2 linked regions of the Solidesulfovibrio magneticus RS-1 genome follow. The protein of the gene in region 2 interacts with the protein of the main gene of each other region in a pairwise test. Links are inferred from orthologs where the notes say so. Each region holds a gene or a part of one and is shown on either strand. Other genes may lie near its edges.

Region 1 (10,092 bases), 1.6 Mb from region 2 along the record:
GACGTCGGCCTGGCCGGCCAGGGCGTCGTAGGCCTCCCGGGCGGCGGCGAAGGCCGTGGGTTTGTAGGCGATGTAGTCCGCCACGCGCATGGTTCCGACCGGTTTGCCAAGGACAATGACCTGGGAGCCGAGGTCCGAGGTGGGCTTTAAAAGGATGGGGTTCATGCGCGCGTCCGGGGCCAGCCGGCAGGCTCGGGCCTGGACGATCTGCGCCCGGCCCATTTCCAGGCCGTCGGCCGTGACTCCGGAATTGAGCGACATGTTTTGCGATTTAAACGGCGCGACCTTGTAGCCGGCCCGGGCCAGCAGCCGGCACAGGCCGGCGGTGAGCACGGATTTGCCGGCGCTGGAGGTGGTCCCTTGGACCATAAGCGCCGGGGTCTTGGGCCGGGGGCGGGAGGCGGGCATGGGGCAGGCGGCCAGCACGGCGGCCAGGGCGTCCAGGATGCGGTCGGTCTCGGCCTCGGGGCGCACGGCCAGGCGCAGGTAGCGGTCGGAAAGGCCGGAAAAATTGGTGCAGTCGCGAAGGGCCACGCCGTGTTCAGTTAAGAGGCGGCGGCAGACCTCCGGGGCGTTGGGGCCGGAAAGCGACAGCCGGGCCAGCAGGAAATTGGCCTGGCTCGGGAAGACCGTGAGGCCAAGGCCGGCCAGCCCTTCGGCCAGCCGCTGGCGCAGGCCGGGCAGGGCGGCCCGGGTATCCTCCAGAAAGGTCCTGTCGGCCAGGGCGCGCAGGCCCACGGCCTGGGGGAGGGTTCCCACCGACCACGGGGCCAGGGTGCGGCGCACCCAGTCGGCCAGATCGGGGCTGGCGGCGAGCAGCCCCAGGCGCAGGCCGGGTATGGCGAAGCTTTTGGTGAGCGAGAGCAGCACGGCCACGTTGTGGGGCCGGTCCTCGCCGGCCAGGCTCGTAAAGCCGGGCACGAAGTCGGCAAAGGCCTCGTCCACCAAAAACAGGCTCTGGGGGTGACGGCCGGCCAGCTCAATGATGGCGGTGGCGTCGGTGACGACGCCGGTGGGGTTGGCGGGGCTGGCGATGACAACCAGGGAGGGCGAGCGCAGCACGGCCTCGATGCGGTCGAGCTGGGGGGCGAAGCCGTCGAATTCCGAGCCGGGCAGCCGGCGCACGTCCATGCCGGACTTGTGGCAGGCCACGGCGTAGTCGGTGTAGGCCGGGGAGGGGATGACCGCCCGGGCCAGGCCGGTGCAGCGCGGCAGGGCGAAAAGGAGTTGGCTTGTGCCGTTGCCGGCCACGAAATGGGAGGCTGGCGCGCCGTAGCGGGCCGAGGCGGCCTCAAGGAGCGCGGTGCAGTCCGGGTCCGGGTAGTGGACGAGGTCGGCGACGGCGGCGCTTAAGACGTCGCGCAGCCAGGGCGGCGGCCCCAGCGGATTGATGCTGGCCGAGGCGTCGAGGATTTCGGATGGGTCGCGTCCGGCCTCGGCGGCCAGGGCGCGCAGATTGCCGCCGTGGGGAAAAGCTTTTTCTTTCAATTAATTGACTGCTTTTTGCGGCATCACCAGCACGAGATGCCAGCCCGTGGCGCGAAGGCGCGCCGCCAGCACCATGTCCTTGCCCGAGACAAAGGCCATGGGCCACTTCTTTTCTGTTTCGGCCCGTTCGATGACGGCCTCGCCGATGGCGTTCAGGCCGTCGTCGGGCGAGTCCTCGGCCTTTTCCAGGCCCATGGCGGCCAGCCCCCGGTCGGCCCGGAAATAGACCACGGCCTCCTCGGCCTTGGCGTTTATGGCGTCGATGGCGGCGGCGAGCCGGGGGTCGCTGACGGCGATGGCCTTGCCGCGCCGGTTCATCAGAAAGGCCCGCGCGCCGGGGATGGCGGCCAGATCGGCCATGACCCGGCCGGAGAGCTGGCTGATGGTGACGTCTCGCGACGACACGGCGAGTAGCGTCTCGCCGTCGTAGACCGGGCAGGACACCGTGACCATCATGCCGTCGCCGGCCAGATCGAGGTAGGGCGACTGCCAGCCGCAGGCCTTGGCCGCGAAATCGGCGGCGGTGTAAAAGTCCTTGTCCGTGGGCTTATAATTGTTGACGGCCTCCACCAGGGGCAGGGTGGGGTAGATGGCGAATCCCTGGTCCGGGGTGGTCAGGTAGACCCAGGAGTAGGGCAGCGCGCCGTAGCCGGCGGCCATGGCCGGGGCGAGGCTGCCCAGGGCGGCCAGCTCCCGGAAGAGATTGTCGGAGAAGTTTTCGCCGTCGTAGAAATAGAGGGACTGGCAGGGGGCCTTGGCGGCCGGGTCCGGGCCGCAGGGGCCTTGGAGGTCGCGGAAAGCGACCGTGCCGTCCTTGACGGCGTAGCTTTGCAGCAGCCGGCCACGGTCCTCGGGGACCATGGCCGGGGTGGCCCGGAAGAGTTCCTTGTAGGCCGCGCCAAGGCTTTTGGCGCTTTGCTCCACGGCGGCAAGCGCATCGTCGAGGCGGCCGGCGGCGCTGGCGGCCAGGGCCAGGGCGAACTTCGGCGGCGCGGCCTGGGCGGCTGGGGCGTTGGCCGGGCACAGCAGGCAGCAGGCGAGGATGATTCCGAAAGCGGCGGTCGCGAAACGCATGGCGGCTGCCTCCTTGGCGGTCACTGCATGATGAGATGCCAGAACACGGAAAAAAGCCCAAGGATCATGCCGACCACGGCCACGGTGAAGACGATGTCCGGGATCGGCGAAAAGGTCTTGGCGCCGGTGTTGATGCAGCGTCGGATGTACCAGAAGCGCCACACGGCCACAACCATGACCAAAACACCCACGCCGAAGGTGGACAGCGTCACGGTCTCGGTGTGCAGGTGCTTGTGGGCCATGCCCTCGAACATGGGCACGTTTTGCAGCTGGCGGATGAAGAAGTCGAAGCGCTCGATGACGAAGCTGAAGCCAAAAAGTGCCAGTCCCGTGCGGCACCAGGCCAGAAACGTGCGTTCGTTGGCCAGGTGGTTGCGCTGCCAGGCCAGGAGCACCTGGGGGTTGGTGAGGTCGTAGGGCCGGGCGTCCGGGGCGGCGGAAGCGGCCGGTTGCGGGGCAGGGGCGTCGGTCATGGGGCCTCCGATGTCGGCGTGAATCTAGACCAGCCGGGGACGGGGGGCAAGGCGCGGGAGGGCGGCAGGCTGGCGACGGTGAAACGGCCTCTGGTCGTCGCAAAAAAAACGGGGGCCGCGCCAGCGCGCGGCCCCCGTGACGGTAACGTGGAGGAAACGGGTCGGCTAGTACATGCCGCCCATGCCGCCCATGCCGCCGCCGGGCATCGGGGGCATGTCCTTTTTCGGCTCGGGCTTCTCGGCGATGGCCGCCTCGGTGGTCAGGAGCAGGCCGGCCACGGAGGAGGAGTTCTGCAGGGCGATGCGGGTGACCTTTTTGGGGTCGATGACACCGGCCTTGATCAGGTCTTCGTATTCGCCGGTGGCGGCGTTGAAGCCGAAGCCGTCCTTGCCGTCGCGCACTTTGGCCACGACGATGGAGCCTTCGAAGCCGGCGTTGCCGGAGATCTGGCGCAGGGGCTCTTCGATGGCGCGGCGCACGATCTCGATGCCGGACTGCTCGTCGTCGTCCACGGCCTTGATGCCGGTCAGGCTCTTGACGCAGCGCACGAGAGCGACGCCGCCGCCAGGAACGATGCCTTCCTCAACGGCCGCGCGGGTGGCGTTGAGGGCGTCCTCGACGCGGGCTTTCTTTTCCTTCATCTCGGTCTCGGTGGCCGCGCCGACATTGATGACGGCCACGCCGCCGACGATCTTGGCCAGACGCTCCTGCAGCTTTTCCTTGTCGTAGCTGGAGGTGGTCTCTTCGATCTGGGCGCGGATCTGCTTGACCCGGGCCTTGATCTTGTCGCCGTCGCCAGCGCCGTCAACGATGGTGGAATTTTCCTTGTCCACGATGACGCGCTTGGCCTTGCCGAGGTCGGCCAGGGTCATGTTCTCGAGCTTGATGCCCAGGTCTTCGGACACGCACTGGCCGCCGGTCAGGGTGGCGATGTCCTCGAGCATGGCCTTGCGGCGGTCGCCGAAGCCCGGGGCCTTGACGGCGCAAACCTGCAGGGTGCCGCGCAGCTTGTTGACGACCAGGGTGGCCAGGGCCTCGCCCTCGATGTCTTCAGCCACGATCAGCAGCGGGCGGCTCATCTTGGCAACCTGCTCCAGGACGGGCAGCAGATCCTTCATGGCGGTGATCTTCTTCTCGTTAATCAGGATCAGCGGCTCGTCGAGCTCGCACACCATGCGCTCGGGATCGGTGATGAAATAGGGGGAGAGGTAGCCGCGGTCGAACTGCATGCCCTCGACGACGTCAAGGGTGGTTTCCATGCCCTTGGCTTCCTCGACGGTGATGACGCCTTCCTTGCCGACCTTGTTCATGGCTTCGGCGATGATGTTGCCGATGGTGGCGTCGGAGTTGGCGGAAATGGTGCCGACCTGGGCGATCTCTTTCTGGTCGCGGGTGGGCTTGGCCAGGGTCTCCAGCTCAGCCACGACCGAGGCCACGGCCTTGTCGATGCCGCGCTTGATGGCCATGGGGTTGCGGCCGGCGGCCACGAGCTTGACGCCTTCGGTGAAGATGGCCTGGGCCAGGATGGTGGCGGTGGTGGTGCCGTCGCCAGCGATGTCGGAGGTCTTGGAAGCGACTTCCTTGACCATCTGGGCACCCATGTTCTCGAACTTGTCTTCCAGTTCGATCTCCTTGGCCACGGTCACGCCGTCCTTGGTGATGATCGGGGAACCGAAGGACTTCTCGATGACGACGTTGCGGCCCTTGGGTCCAAGGGTGACCTTCACGGCGTTGGCCAGCTTGTCGACGCCTCTTTTCAGCTTCTCGCGGGCTTTGGAATCAAAAAGAATTTCTTTGGCAGCCATGTATGTTCTCCTTGCGCTAGAATACGGAATGGTTGGAGCGAAAAAGGCGCGAAGCCCTAGGCTTCGATGACGGCCAGGATGTCGTCCTCGCGCATGACGAGGAAGTCTTCGTCATCGACCTTGATCTCGGTGCCGGCGTACTTGTTGAACAGCACGAGGTCGCCCTTTTCGACATGCATCTTCAGGTGCTTGCCGTCTTCGGCCAGCTTGCCCGGACCCACGGCGATGACTTCGCCCTTCATGGGCTTTTCCTTGGCCGAGTCAGGGATGATGATGCCGCCCTTGGTGACTTCTTCCTGTTCGAGACGCTTAACCAGCACGCGATCGCCTAAGGGTTTGAGCTTCATACAATAACCTCCATGGTTTTTGGCGGATGGATTGGCTGCTGGCACTCGCTTGCGGCGAGTGCCAGCGCCGGCGGGAAACTATCTAAACACATTGGCGTGAAAGGCAAGAGGTCGGCGTGAAAAAAGTTTGGCGGGCCGGAAGATTTTGTTTTCGAAATAAGTCGCTTGTATATTTGATGATTTTTGTAAAAAACGGGCAGATGGCAGATGGTCTGCTGTTTCAGGAGGGCTTTTGGGCAGGTTTTGGGACGCAAGATACCCTTGTGAAAGGAATCACGCTGTTGCGGCGGATGGCATTTTCCAGTAAACCGCATAAACTTGACGCTCTCTCCACAGGGGCCTAGAACCATCCAATAGCAGGCGGCCGCGGTGCTAGCGGATAGTTTTGCCTCGCGGCGGAGGCGGAGCGTGTGTCCCAGGCGGTCCCCTAACCTTTTTATCGAGGTGCCTATGCTCGACACGCTGGTCTTTGTGACGGTGCTGCTGCCATTTTTGGTCGCAGCCGTGTTGCTCGTTTTGCGAGAGCAAAATGTGCGCAAGGTCATCCTGGTCGCCACGGCGGGAGTACTCATACTCGCGTCGTTGGCCATGCTTCGGGGCGGCGCGTTCATCATGTCGCCGGCGCCACTATGGGGTTCACTGGTCACCCTTGGTGACTTCCTGATCCTCGCCGTGGTGTTGCTGGTCGGCTTGAAACGCAAAAACCAGATCATCGTATGGCTCACCGTGGCCCAGATCGTCGGACTTATTTGGTTCGACTTCTTCATGATCCAGGACCACGGCGCGACGCCGGCCTTTTTCGCGGACGACCTCAGCCTCGTCATGGTGCTGGTGGTGTCCATCGTCGGTTCCCTCATCGCCGTGTACGGCATCGGCTACATGAAGGAACACGAGGAACATCTGCATCTGACCACGTCGAAACAGCCTCAGTTCTTTTTCTTCATCGTCCTGTTCCTGGGCGCCATGAACGGCCTCGTTTTGGCCAACAACATGCTGTGGATGTACTTCTTCTGGGAATGCACCACGCTGTGTTCGTTCATGCTCATCGGCCATGACGACACCGAGATCGCCCGCAAGAACGCGGAACGCGCCCTGTGGATGAACGTGCTCGGCGGCACGGCCTTCCTGTTTGGCGTCATGCTCCTGTACAAGGTCACCGGCACCCTGTCGCTCCAGGAGATCCTGGCTCGCGGACCGGAATTCGCCGTGGCCGGCGGGGCCATCCTCGTGCCCATGTTCCTGCTGGTCTTCGCCGGCATGACCAAGGCCGCCCAGGCCCCGTTCCAGAGCTGGCTCACCGGGGCCATGGTGGCTCCCACCCCGGTTTCGGCCTTGCTCCACTCCTCGACCATGGTCAAGGCCGGCGTCTACATCATCGTGCGCCTGGCCCCGATCTACGCCGGCACCTACTTCAGCAACTTCGTGGCCCTGTTCGGGGGCTTCGTGTTTTTGGCCACGGCCTGCCTGGCCGCCGGCCAGTCCAACGGCAAGAAGATCCTGGCCTACTCCACCATCTCCAACCTGGCGCTCATTATTGCCTGCGCCGGCATCAACACCCCGGCCGCCATCACCGCGGCCATCCTGCTGATCCTGTTCCACGCCATCTCCAAGGCGCTCATGTTCCTGTGCGTCGGGGCCATCGAGCAGAAGATCGGCTCCCGCGACATCGAGGACATGCGCGGCCTGTTCGCCCGCATGCCCCGCACGGCCCTGGTCGCCGTCATCGGCATCCTGACCATGATGCTGCCGCCTTTCGGCATGCTCATGGCCAAGTGGATGGCCATCGAGTCGGCCCACGGCCAGTTCCTGCTCATGATCATGCTGGCCCTGGGTTCGGGCGTCACCGTGCTCTTCTGGTGCCGCTGGGCCGGCCTCATGCTGGCCACGCCCTTTGCCAAGGCCGCTCCCGAAGCCCAGGACAGCACCATCCGGGGACCGCTCTACCTCCTGGCCGGCCTGGCCGTGGTGTTGAGCTTCTTCTCGCCCCTGGTCTACAACGGCCTGGTCGCTCCCGTGGTGGCCATGTACTATAAGACCGCGCCGTACGTGCTGCGATTCGGCAACTTTGAATCGTCCACCGGCGTCTTCCTGGTTTATCCGCTGTTTATCCTGCTTGGCCTGGGCTTTTTCTTCGCCCTGCGCCAGACCCGCAAGATCACGGCCGCCCAGGCGGTTGGCCCCTACATGTGCGGCGAGCAGACCGCCGTTGACGGCAAGCCCGGCTTCCTTGGCCCCCTCGGCCAGAACGTCACGGCCGTGTCCGGCAACTACTACCTGGAACAGTTCTTTGGAGAGGCCATGCTCTCCAAGTGGATCAACGTCATCGCCCTGGCCGTGCTGGTGATCATGCTCTTTGGAGGCGCCCTGTGATGACCAAAATCCTTCTCGCCGTCCTGGCCCTGGTCGCGGCCCCGATTCTCGGCGCGCTCATTACCGGCGTGGACCGCCGCATCACCGCCTGGCTGCAGTCCCGCTACGGCCCGCCGATCCTCCAGCCGCTCTACGACGTGCTCAAGCTCCTGGGCAAACAGCCCATGCTCGTCAACACCTGGCAGGCCCTTTGCGCCTACGTTTACCTCGTCGGCGCGGCCCTGTCCGTGGTGTTGCTCTTTACCGGCTCCGATCTGCTGCTCATCTTCTTCGTGCTGACCATCGGCGCGGTCTTCCTGGTCATGGGCGCCCTGGCCTCGCCGTCGCCCTACAGCCAGATCGGCGGCCAGCGCGAGTTGCTCCAGATGCTGGCCTACGAGCCGCTTTTGATCCTCGTGTTTGCCTCCATCGCCATGGTGACCGGTAGCTTCAAGGTCAGCGCGGTCTTTGAACTCAGCCGGCCCATGCTCTATGACCTGCCGCTGATGTTCATTGTCCTTGGCTACGCGCTCACCATCAAGCTGCGCAAATCGCCCTTTGACATCTCGGCCAGCGCCCACGCCCACCAGGAACTGGTGCGCGGCGTCTACACCGAGTACTCCGGGCCCTACCTGGCCATGATCGAGATCGCCCACTGGTACGAGGTGATCCTGGTCCTTGGCATCTGCGCGTTGTTCTGGTCCACCAGCTTTGTCGGCATGATCGTGCTCGTGGCCCTGACCTACATGGCCGAAATCATCGTGGACAACGTCACGGCGCGCCTCACCTGGCGGGTCATGCTCAAGTCCGCCGTCGGCATGGGGCTGGTCCTCACCGTGGTCAACTTGCTGTGGCTCTATGCCCAATAACCACCGAGAAGCCAAAAGAGAGAGCACGCCATGTTAGGCAATCTGATCAATCAGGGACGCATCAAATCCCCGTGGGTGGTCCACTTCGACTGCGGCAGCTGCAACGGCTGCGACATCGAGGTGCTGGCCTGCCTCACGCCCCTTTACGACATTGAACGCTTCGGCATCTTAAACATCGGCAACCCCAAGCACGCTGACGTGCTGCTCGTGACCGGCACCGTCAACCAGCGCAACAAGCACGTGCTCAAAAACATCTACGACCAGATGCCCACCCCCAAGGCCGTCATCGCCATCGGCGCTTGCGGCTGCTCGGGCGGCGTGTTCCGCGAAGCCTACAATGTCGTCGGCGGCGTGGACAAGGTCATCCCCGTGGACGTGTACGTGCCCGGCTGCCCGGCCCGCCCCGAGGCCATCATCGACGGCGTGGTGGCGGCCCTGGAAAAGGTGAAGAAACTGCTCGGCATGACCGCCTAAGGGTTGCCGAGAACTCGGATGCAACCGGGGTTTTCCCCGATTTCCAGGAGATTACCGTGCTGGAAACGATACCTCTGAGCCTCGATCAAGTCGCCGCCGTGGCCAAGGAGTGCTTTGACGACGGCTGGCGGCAGGTGACCATGTCCGCCGTGGACTGCGGCGAGGCCGGCTTTGAAATCCTGTATCACTACGACAAAGATCTGGTCATGAAGCACTACCGGCTCTCCATCCCCAAGGAGACCGTGGTGCCGAGCATCTCGCCGGTGTACTTCTGCGCGCTGCTCATCGAAAACGAGATCCGCGACCAATTCGGCATCTGCTTCTCCGACATCGTCCTCGATTTCGGCGGGGCCTTGTACCTTGAAGCTGAAGTCCGCGCCATGCCGTTCTGCAAGGTCAGCGTGGCCGAAAAACAGTCTTAAAGAGGGAAGCATATGGCCCGTACTATATTGCCGTTCGGCCCGCAGCATCCGGTCTTGCCGGAGCCGCTGCACTTAAAGCTCACCATCGAGGACGAAATCGTCGTCGAGGCCCTGCCCACCCTGGGCTATGTCCACCGCGGTCTGGAAAAACTCTGCGAAGTCCGCGACTTCAACCAGATGATCCAGATCGTCGAGCGCGTCTGCGGCATCTGCTCCTGCCTGCACGCCCTGTGCTACTGCGAAGGCGTCGAGCAGATCATGGGCGTGGAAGTGCCGCGCCGCGCCAAGTACCTGCGCACCATCTGGGGCGAGCTGCACCGCGTGCACTCCCATCTGTTGTGGCTGGGGCTTTTCGCCGACGCCTTCGGCTTCGAGAGCCTGTTCATGCAGTTCTGGCGCGTTCGCGAGCGCATCATGGACATCATGGAAGCCACCTGCGGCAACCGCGTCGTGGTTTCCGTCAACGTCATCGGCGGCGTGCGCCGTGACCTGACCCCGGAACAGTGCAAGTGGATCGAAGAGCAGGTCGCCATCGCCGAGAAGGAGATCCGCCAGCTCACCTCCACCATCCTTAACGACTACACCGTGAAAAAGCGCTGCTGCGGCAAGGGCGTACTCTCCAAGGACCAAGCCTACCAGCTCGGCGCCGTCGGTCCCATGCTGCGCGGTTCCGGCTGGGCCCAGGACGCCCGCCAGACCGGCTACGCCGCCTTTGGCGAACTGGGTTTTGAGCCCATCGTCGAATTCGACGGCGACTGCTACGCCCGCTCGGCCGTGCGCTTCCGCGAGA
Region 2 (10,108 bases):
CTGGATGGCCGCGCCCATGGCCACGACCTCGTCGGGGTTGACCGAGCGGTTGGGCTCCTTGCCGAAGAACTCCTGCACGGTCTTGGAGACCAGGGGCATGCGGGTCATGCCGCCGACCAGCACGACTTCATCGATGTCCGAGGCCTTGAGGCCGGCGTCGGCCAGGGCCTTGCGGCAGGGCTCGACGGTGCGCTTGACCAGGTCATCGACCAGGGATTCGAGCTTGCCCCGGGTGATTTTCACCATCATGTGCTTGGGACCGGAGGCGTCGGCCGTGATGAATGGCAGGTTGACCTCGGTCTCCATGGCCGTGGACAGTTCTTTCTTGGCTTTTTCGCCGGCTTCCTTGAGACGCTGCAGGGCCATGCGGTCCTGGGACAGGTCGATGCCGTTCTCTTTCTTGAACTCGTCGACCAGATAGCTGATGACGCGATGGTCGAAGTCCTCGCCACCCAGGAAGGTGTCGCCGTTGGTGGCGCGCACTTCGACGACGTTGTCGCCGACTTCGAGGATGGAGATGTCAAACGTGCCGCCGCCAAGGTCGAAGACCGCGATCTTCTCGTTGGCCTTTTTGTCGAAACCGTAGGCCAGGGACGCGGCCGTGGGCTCGTTGATGATGCGCTTGACCTCAAGGCCGGCGATGCGGCCGGCGTCTTTGGTGGCCTGGCGCTGGGCGTCGTTGAAGTAGGCCGGCACGGTGATGACGGCTTCGGTGACGGGCTCGCCGAGATAGGCCTCGGCGTCCTTTTTGAGCTTGCCGAGGATGATGGCCGAGATCTCGGCCGGGCTGTACTTCTTGCCCTCGACCTCGACATAGGCGTCGCCGCCCTGGCCCTCGACGATCTTGTAGGGGCAGTGCTCCAGCCAATGCTTGACCTCGGGGGCGTCGTAACGGCGACCCATGAGGCGCTTGATGGCGAAGATGGTGCGCTCGGGATTGGTCACGGCCTGGCGTTTGGCGATCTCGCCGACCAGCCGCTCCTTGGTAAAGGCCACGATGGACGGGGTGGTGCGTCCGCCTTCGGGGTTGGTGACGCACTTCGGGTCCTTGCCCTCCATGACATAAACGCAGGAGTTGGTGGTCCCGAGGTCGATCCCGATGATTTTACCCATATCAGCCTTTCCTCCTTATCATTGCCTGTATGTGCTTGTGCCTTGCGGCGCGGTATTTCTCGAACGAGAGCTATATAAGCCCCGTTTTCGGCGAGTAAAGGGGCAGCCGCGAAAAAACGATTTATTGCGCCTTGTTGACCATGACCTTGGCCGGGCGCAGCAGTCGGCCGCGCAGCAGATAGCCGCGCTGGACCACCTGGGCCACGGCGTCTTCGGCCAGACCGGCCACGCTGGCCACGCCGATGGCCTCGTGGGTCTCGGGATCGAAGGCTTCGCCGACCGCGCCGAATTCCGTGACGCCGTGGCGGGCCAGGATGTCGATGAAGGCCTTGCGGGTCATGTCCACGCCGACGACAAAGTCCTTGCAGGCTTCGTTGCCGCGTCCGTGGGCCAGGGCCAGGTCGAGATGGTCAAGCACCGGAATCAGTTCCGAGACCAGGCTTTCGGTGGCGTATTTCTGGAAATCTTCCTTTTCCTTGATGAGCCGCTTCTTGAGATTTTCCGTTTCGGCCAGGGCGCGCAGGCGCTTGTCGGCTTCGGCGGCAATTTCGGCGCGCAGGCGTTCGATGGTGTCCTCCGGGGTGGCCGGGGTTTCCTCGGCCGGGGTTTCGGGGGCGGTTTCGGCGTCTGGCAGTTTTTCCTCAGGGACCATGATTCCTCCACAACAAACGTTTGGGCGCGACGAAAAGCCCAGGCAGGCCCGGGCGGTCGCGGACGAGTCGAGGCTAATAGTGCCGATCGAGCAACCGGGTGAGCGCCCCGGCGGTGTAGTTCACCACCGGAACGAGCCGGGCGTAATCCATGCGCAGGGGGCCGATGAGGCCGATGGCGCCCTGGGCGCGCGATCCCGACCCATACGGGGCGGTGATGACGCCAAGATCGGCCAGGGCGGCCTGGTCCGACTCATCGCCGAGTATGATGACCGTTTTAAGCTCGTTTACGGTTTTGTCCAGAAGGTCGAGCAGAATCGTGCGCTCTTCCAGGACGCGCATAAGCTCGCGCATGTGTTCGGCGTCGGTGAATTCGGGCTGGGCCAGCATGTTGGGCGTGCCGTCGACGATGACTTCGCTGGCTGGGGCGCGCTCCTGCTCAAAGGCCGAGCGGGCCATGGTCAGGGCGCGCAGACACAGGGCGTTGAGCGAACGCCGGGCCTCGTCCATCTCGCGCACGATGCTGGCCCGGACTTCGGCCAGGGTTCGGTCGGTGAAAAGATGGTTCAGGTAATTGGCGCACACGACCAGATCGTCGCCGGTGACGTCCGGGGTGGTCTCGATGACGCGCTTGCGCACAAGACCGCCCTGGAGCACCAGGATGACCATGACCAGGCCGGGGTTGAGCAGGGAAAAGTCGATGCGCTTGAAGCGCGCGCCGGCCGGATTGGGGGCGATGACCACCGACACCTGGAGCGACAGGCCAGACAGCAGCCGCGAGGTCTGGCGCAGCACGTCGTCGATCTCCAGGCCGGCCAAGGTGAGGTTGTCGCGGATGCGGCGCATCTGGTCTTCGCCCAGGGGGGCCACCTGCATGACCTGGTCGAGATAGAGCCGAAAGGCCTTGGCCGTGGGCACGCGGCCGGCCGAGGTGTGGGGCTGCTCCAGGTAGCCGGCCTCGGTGAGGTCGGCCATGATGTTGCGGATGGAGGCGGCGGAAAGGCCCAGCGAACTGCGCTTGGACACGATGCGGGAACCCACGGGCGCGGCCGAAGCGACATAGGCTTCGATGATGGTGGTCAGAACTTCCCGTTCGCGTTCGGCAAGAGGCATGGCGTGTCCCCGTTTGGCACTCGTGGCTTTCGAGTGCCAAACGGGTAACAACCGAATGGTCCGGTGTCAAGGGAGAGGCCGGAAAATGCCCGGCATCATGCAGGAATCACGAGTATTTTGCGTTTGGAAAGGGGCGGGCGAAAGCGCTTCCCCCAAAGGGGGCCGGCGCGCCGCGGCTTGCGCGCCGGCCGCCGCCCCGTGGGCGGGGCGGCATTGGAGCCGAGAGATATGGTCAGACAGCGGCAGTCCCGCTTCCTGGCCCCGTTACGGCTGGGTGTGGTCCCAGACCGGCCGTGGGCGCCTCGAAGGGATCGGCGTGGGCCGGCCGGCTCAGTCCTGGCCGGGGAGTAAGCCCGAAGGGCCGGGGCCCAGGTCGGTCGGGGCCGGGCGCAGATCGGCTTCCAGGGCGGCCCACAGGGCCACATGGGCCTGCCGAGCGGCTTCGTCCGAAGGCCGGGAATCGTGCATGAGGGCCGAGGACTGCACCATGCCGCGCAGTTCGCGGAAGCCTTGGCGAGCGGCCACCACGGCCGAGGCGGCCGGCGACACCTGGGGCAGAAGTTGGCCCAGGCCGGACAGGGACATCTTGGATTCACGGGCCTCGTGGCGGCTGGGCGAGGCGTCGGCCAGCACGGCGCAGTAGCCGATGCAGGCCGACAGGGTCACGGCGACGACGGAACGGGAAAGGCGCATGGATGCTCCAATTTGGCCGGCGTTGCGACTGCCGGCGCTACTAAGTCATATCATCTGATGTTTATGTTGTCACGCTCTCGGCCAAGGAGGGCCGTCCCGGGACGGCGAAGCGACAGCTCCATCATATCATCTGCTGTTTTGCGGCGGGCTACTCCAGACAGGCGACTGCCGCCGCGCACAAGCTGATCTGCTGTCTTATCATCTGATGTTTGTCAACAGCAAAAAAAAGAGCCTCCTGGCTATTCTCCCAAGGCCTTGATGTCGCTGGTGAAGTGGTCGAGGCCTTCCATGGCGAACCGGGCCGCTTCCGGGCCGTCCTGGCGGGTGATGGCGTCGAGGAGGCCGTTGTGGATGTGGTCCTGGTAGCGGTTGACGCCGACATCAGCGATGAGATGGTCGAGAAAATCCTGAAATACCATGCAGAAGCTGCGGTACAGGTCGGCCAGCAGGCTGTTGCCGCTGGCGGCGGCCACGGCGGAGTGGAAAGCGACGTCGGCGGCCACGTAGCCATGGGTGTCGCCGGCGGCCACGGCGGCTTTCTTGCGGGCCAGGCAATCGCGCATGGTTTCCAGATCGGCCTCGGTGCGGTTGCCGGCGGCCAGGCGGGCGGTTTCCACCTCGATGATGCGGCGCACCTCGCGGATCTCCACGGCCGTGGCCCGGCGCAGGCGGTATTCCAGGGGTTCCTGGCCGGACGCGCCGCTGAGGACATAGGTGCCGTCGCCCTGGCGCACTTCCAGCAGGCCGGCGCTGACCAGCACGCGGATGGCTTCGCGCACGGTGGAGCGTCCGACCCCGAGTTGGGCCATGAGCGTCGGTTCGGTGGGGATCTTGGTGCCCGGCGCGAAAATGCCCAGCGAGATCTTTTCCTGGATCTGCTGGATGACGAGGTCGCACAGTTTGCGCGAACGGACCGGGCTCAGGCGGGCGGGCATCGTCTGATGATCTCCTCAAAGTCTTGAGCGTCTCTAGTGCCGGCCTGGGGCCATGTCAAGGGGGCTTCCCGGGTTTGCGCGCAAAGACCACCCTTTGGCAAGCCAAAATCGGGCCTTCCGATGGATTTTTCGGCCTGCCATCGGAAGCATGTATTGGATTTGGCGCGGTGGCGCGGGTAGGAAGCAGGGTTCACGACAACAGCAGTGTATTTTGCCGGGAGGGATGCATGGAAAAGGAAACTGGCGCGTCGCGCCGGCGGTTTTTGCAATTGGCCGCGGCCTCGGCCGGGACGGCGCTCCTGGGAGCGCGGCCGGCGGCCGCTTCGGGCCCGGGCGAGGTGTTGCAGGTCTGGTCCTGCGGCGGGCTGGCCGAGGCCATGATGCCGGCCAACGCCGCCTTCGAGGCGGCGCGCGGGGCCACGGTCGTCTATACCGGAGCCTTTGCCGCCGCCCTGGGCAAGTCGCTTCTGGGATCGGCCACCACCGACGTCTTCGCCGGCCGGGTTCTCGATCTGGCCAAGAAATTGCGGGCCGAGGGCAAGATGGCCTGGTTCAAGCCCTTGTGCTTCACCCAATACGTGCTGGTCACGCCCAAGGGCAATCCGGCCGGCATCGCCAGCGTGGCCGACCTGGCCCGGTCCGGCGTCAAGGTGGTACTGGCCCCGGAGGCCTCGCCGCCTGGCGGCGCGGCGGCGTTTAAAATCCTGGAAAAGGCCGGCGTTCTGGAAGCGGCCAAGAAAAACGCCGTTGTCATGGGCAGTTGCGTCCAGCGCACCATGGACGACGTCATTGCCGGCCGGGGCGATGTCTCGGTGGTGGAACTGCGGCTTACCCGCCTGCCGGCCTTCGCCGGGCGGGTGGACATCGTGCCCATCGACGAGAAGCTCTTCCCCCCGCCGCCCATGACTTTCACCGTGGGCGTCATGCAAAGCGCCAAAAACCGGGAACTGGCCGAGGCCTATGCCGGCTATCTCGTTTCGCCCGAGGGCCAAGCCCATTTCGAGCGCATGGGCTTCGTGCCGGCCGTGTCGGACAAGGGCCGCGAACTGGTGGAAAAATACGGAGTGCGGGATGTCTGAGAGCCTGGCGGCCAAGGCCGCCCCGAAAACGCGGCTGAAGGTCTGGCGTAGGGCGACCCAGGTCCTTGGCGCGGCCGTCCTTGGGCAGTGGAGTCTCTATGGCATCCTGCGTTGTCCCTTCGTCGTACCCTACGTGAGCTGCCAGAACTGCCCGGTCATCACCTGCCACGGCCGGCTGTTGCCCATGTACTGGGGCTTTTGGCTCGCCCTGCCGGCCAGCCTGCTCCTTTTTGGCCGGGCCTTTTGCGGCTGGGCTTGCCCGGGGGGGCTGGCCGTGTCCCTGGCCGGCCAGCTCGCCCCCTTCGGCCGGGCCGTCGTTGGCCGCATGTCCCGGTTGTTCCGGTGGACCGCGACGGGCAAGTACCTGGCCCTGGCCGGCTGCCTCTACGTCTACTACGCCCTGGGCCAGCCCCGGGTGGACGTGCCCATCCGGGTGGGAGCCTTTTTCCAGGCCGCCGCCCTGACCTTCGAGCACGCCATGCCGTTGTGGCTGTGGCGCACCGGCGCGGTGCTGGGGTTTTTCGTCCTGGGCCTGGCCCTGGCCGGAGCCTGGTGCCGCTTCGCCTGCCCCACCGGCGGGGCGCTGGAGCTCCTCAAGGGCGCGTCGCTGTTCAAGGTCTACAAAACCTCGGCCTGCAACGGCTGCGGCAAATGCGCCACGGTCTGCGAAATGGCGACCCGGCCCGAGGAAACCAACTGCACCAACTGCGGCGATTGCCTGGACAGCTGCCCCGTCGACGCCATCGGCCTCGGCCGCAAGCCCCGCGAAGCGGGGCGCAGCTAGGGGTGATGGAAAGGGGTAAGGATGAGAAGATGCCTCCGGCGGCCGGGGGGCCTGAGACCCCCGGACCCCCCAAATAGGAAAGGTTTAAGGGGGGGCGCGCCGGGTCGGCGGGGGAGAAGCTAGCCGAGCGGCGAAACGGTCAGGGTCAGGCCGCCAAGCGTCACCGTGGAGGTGAAGAACGTGGTCGTCTCGGTGGAAGGGATGCCGGCTTTGGCCGCGTCATAGTCGGCGGCGGCGGTCAGGTACAGGCCCGTGCCGTGGACGCTTAAGTAGGAAGCCGGATCGGCCAGCAGTGTGGACAGGTCAAGGCCCGAGTCGAGGCTGCCTGCGGCGTCGCTGAAGCTCACGGTCAGGCCGGCGGTTTGTGTGCCGAGCTGCGTGGAATAGTCCGACGGCGCGACGAAATTGACGATGCGCGCATCGGCGGCATAGCCGGCGTCATCGCCGGACAGGCCCATGGAGCCGAAGACCACGGCGGCGTAGCGCGTGTCGGCGTCGTCGGGATGCGCGGCCATGTAGGCCTGGGCGGCCGCGCCGCCGAGGCTGTGGCCGGTCACGTAGACCTGGCCGATGCCGAGGCTGTCCACGGCGGCGTCAAAAGCGGCCGTCTTGGCCGAAAGCTGGTCGTAGTAGCCCACGGTGTCGAACCAGTAGGCGGCGTCGGCGCTGCCGAGATAAGCCGTCAGGCCGTCGGTGGAATAATCGATGTCGTCGGTGCCGCGAAAGGCGATGACGGCCACGGTCTGATTGTTGGCTACCGTGGTCCAGGCGTCGAAGGCGGCGCTGCCGGCCTTTGACGTGCCGTTGCCGTCGCCGTCAAGGTCGAGCTGGACGTAGCCGGCCCCTTCCAGGGCGCTTATCAGGGAGGCGTCTTCTCGGTAGCTGGCCTCGGTGATAACAGCCAGGGAGGCGTCAAGATTGGCGGCGGTCAGGGTCATGGCGGTCCGTTTCCGGCGGCTTGGGGCAACAGGCCGTTTTCGCCGGGCAATTTTGGCCCAGGCTACGCTCGGGCGGGCAGGGCGTCAACAGGGCGGCTCGCCGCCCTAGGCCACCTTGACCATGGAACGCCGCATGTCCTCGGCCGAGTGCATGTCGATGACCCGGCCTTCGCCGTAGCGCACCACCTCGCCGCCGAAAAAGGCCACATCGGCCGGATCGTGGGTGACCATGATCAGCGGAATGTCCAGGCGCGAAAGGATGCCGGCCAGCTCGGCCCGCACCTTCTGGCGCAGGGGAATGTCCAGGGCCGAGAAGGGTTCGTCCAGGAGCAGGGCGCCTGGCTCGCAGACCAGCGCCCTGGCCAGGGCCACGCGCTGGCGCTGGCCGCCGGAAATCCGGGCCGGACGCAGGTCGGCCAGCCCCTCGATGCCGAAAAGGGCCAGGGTTTTCTGGACGTGCTCGGCGGCCTGGGGCGTGAGCCGGCCGGTCAGGGGTGAGAGGCCAAAGGCGACGTTTTGCCGCACGGTGAGGTGGGGAAAAAGGGCGTAGTCCTGGAACACGTAGCCGATGCGGCGAAGCCTGGGCGGCACGAAGACGTCCTGGGCGGAATCGAAAAAGACCCGGCCGTCCACGCTGATGGAGCCGGAATCGGGCCGCAGCAGGCCGGCCAGGGCGCGCAGCGTCAGGGTCTTGCCCGAACCCGAGGCTCCGAACAGCACGGCCCGGTTGCCGGACACGGCAAAAGCGGCGTCGAGATGAAATTCGCGTCCACCGCAGCAGTAGGTTTTCTGGATGTCCACGACAATGCGCATGGGCGGCTCCGATGGGCGGCTGGTTGGACGCTCCCGGGGCCGGCCCCGGGAGCGTCATGGAAACGGCGGGCCTTAGGGCTTCTTGAAGCCGTACTTGGCCAGGATGGCCTGTCCCTTGGAGCCGGTGACGAAAGCCACGAAGGCGGCGGCGTCTTTTTTGTCCTTGGCAGCTTCCAACACGGCGATGGGGTAGGTGACCGGGGTTTCCACGGGCACTTCAAGGATGGTCTTGACCTTGTCGCCGCCCTGCTTGGCGTCGGTGGCGTAGACGAAACCGGCATCGACCTCGCCCCGGGACAGGTAGTCGAGCACCTGGCGCACGGACTCGGCCAGAACAAACTTGCCGGAGATGGCGTCCCACAGGCCGGTCTTGGTCAGCGCCGCCTTGGTGTAACGTCCGACCGGCACGGAATCGGGGTTGCCGACGGCGATGCGCTTGACGGCCGGCGCGGTGAGATTGGTCAGGTCCTTGAGCTTGGCCGGGTTATCGGCCGGCACGGCCATGACCAGGGCGTTCTGGACGAAGTTGACCCGCGTCGGCACGTCAACGAGCTTTTTCTCGACGGCCTGGTCCATGGTCTTCTGGTCGGCCGAGGCAAAGACGTCCACGGGCGCGCCCTGGGCCATCTGGGAGAGCAGCGCGCCGGAGGCGGCGAAATTAAACGTCACGTTGACGCCGGGATGGTCCTTGGTGAACACGCCCTTGATTTCATTGAAGGCGTCGGTGAGGCTGGCGGCGGCGGAGACGGTGATGTCGCCGGCGGCGGCCGGAGCGGCCAGAGAAAGGCACAGGGCCAGGGTAAGCAGCAGTTTTTTCATGCGTGTTCCATCCTCTAGGCTTTCGGTTTCACGATTCTGGCGACGAACACGAGAAGCGCCACGCAGGCCACGGAAATGAGCAGCACCAGTTCGTTGGCCAGGGCGTCGTTGCCGGCCTGAGTGGCGCTGTACACGGCCAGGGACAGGGTTTGGGTCTTGCCCGGCAGGTTGCCGGCCACCATGAGGGTGGCCCCGAACTCGCCCATGGCCCGGGCCAGGGCCAGCACCACGCCGGCCACGACCCCGCGCAGGGCCAGGGGAAACGACACCCGTAAAAAGATGGCCGTCTCCGAAGCCCCAAGCGTCCTGGCCGCGTTTTCCAGATTGCCGTCCACACCCTCAAAGGCCGCCCTGGACGAACGGTAGACCAGGGGAAAGGCCACCACCGCTGCCGCCACCACCGCGCCCTGCCAGGTGAACATGATGGTCACCCCGAAGGCGTCCCACAGCCAGGAGCCGATGATCCCGCGCCGGCCAAGCACCACGATGATGTAGTAGCCAAGGACCGTGGGCGGCAGCACCATGGGCAGTGTCAGCACGGCGTCGACGACGTCGCGGCCGGGGAAATCGCGCACCTGGGCCAATCGGGCCAGGCAGACCGCCGGCAGAGCGGCCAGGGCCGTGGCCAGGGTGGCCACCTTGAAGGTGAGGAGCAGAGGCGGCAGGACGCTGGCGTCTAGCATGAAAAGGCGTCTCCCGTGTCAGTTGCCGCTGCGCCGCGACAAAATGAAAGGCATTTATGTCGTGGCGGACGATAATCTGGGCAACCTACATGACTTCATTGCATAAAGTACAGAATGTCACGGCAAATAGAATATGGGTGTCTCTTTGTGCTGTCGACAGACGTCGTTGCGGCACGCTTGATGGAGAAGTGTGAGAGTCACTTGTTTTTATATTGCCGTGTCAGTTGTCTTGCTGACGTCTGGCGCGTCGGCGGTCACGTTGATCGTCGTGTTCCACGGGACAGGGAACCGGTGCGGGCTGTTTGCGAAGAAGTCTTTCAAGCAGGGCTTCGATAAGGGGCACAAGCATGGCGGCCTCCTGGCTGTTTTTCTTTGAAGCAAACTTGATGCCATGGCAGAAGCCCTGGCAATGTCTGAAAGTATAAGGCCTTGGATGGCAAAGGGAAGCGGCGTCGCCACAAGCGACGGTTTTGTCCGACATTTTTGTC

What was found.
Region 1: the proteins of DMR_RS08145 (region 2) and groL interact in binary tests that used the Escherichia coli proteins (3 or more experiments, as listed by UniProt). The link is inferred for Solidesulfovibrio magneticus RS-1 from one-to-one orthologs.

The regions. Positions count from the first base shown.
Region 1 is NC_012796.1:292,767-302,858, forward strand. The notes cover bases 2,522-5,434. They hold groL (chaperonin GroEL), read right to left. Parts: upstream 4,842-5,434; coding sequence 3,201-4,841; downstream 2,522-3,200. Other genes in these bases: DMR_RS01150 (cache domain-containing protein), read right to left, coding at 2,522-2,562; DMR_RS01155 (YidH family protein), read right to left, coding at 2,583-3,035; groES (co-chaperone GroES), read right to left, coding at 4,898-5,188; DMR_RS24180 (hypothetical protein), read left to right, coding at 5,305-5,434. Also shown: DMR_RS01145 (cobyric acid synthase), read right to left, coding at 1-1,488; more of DMR_RS01150, read right to left, coding at 1,489-2,521; more of DMR_RS24180, read left to right, coding at 5,435-5,532; DMR_RS01170 (NADH-quinone oxidoreductase subunit 5 family protein), read left to right, coding at 5,639-7,558; DMR_RS01175 (respiratory chain complex I subunit 1 family protein), read left to right, coding at 7,558-8,406; DMR_RS01180 (NADH-quinone oxidoreductase subunit B family protein), read left to right, coding at 8,437-8,880; DMR_RS01185 (NADH-quinone oxidoreductase subunit C), read left to right, coding at 8,937-9,302; DMR_RS01190 (nickel-dependent hydrogenase large subunit), read left to right, coding at 9,315-10,092.
Region 2 is NC_012796.1:1,933,977-1,944,084, forward strand. Bases 1-2,929 are described here. They hold DMR_RS08145 (nucleotide exchange factor GrpE), read right to left. Parts: upstream 1,766-2,929; coding sequence 1,235-1,765; downstream 1-1,234. Other genes in these bases: dnaK (molecular chaperone DnaK), read right to left, coding at 1-1,113; hrcA (heat-inducible transcriptional repressor HrcA), read right to left, coding at 1,839-2,876. Outside these bases: DMR_RS08155 (hypothetical protein), read right to left, coding at 3,207-3,569; DMR_RS08160 (FadR/GntR family transcriptional regulator), read right to left, coding at 3,809-4,504; DMR_RS08165 (substrate-binding domain-containing protein), read left to right, coding at 4,732-5,583; DMR_RS08170 (4Fe-4S binding protein), read left to right, coding at 5,576-6,367; DMR_RS08175 (Mbeg1-like protein), read right to left, coding at 6,487-7,305; DMR_RS08180 (ATP-binding cassette domain-containing protein), read right to left, coding at 7,411-8,118; modA (molybdate ABC transporter substrate-binding protein), read right to left, coding at 8,191-8,937; modB (molybdate ABC transporter permease subunit), read right to left, coding at 8,952-9,620. UniProt on the Escherichia coli protein: Participates actively in the response to hyperosmotic and heat shock by preventing the aggregation of stress-denatured proteins, in association with DnaK and GrpE. It is the nucleotide exchange factor for DnaK and may function as a thermosensor.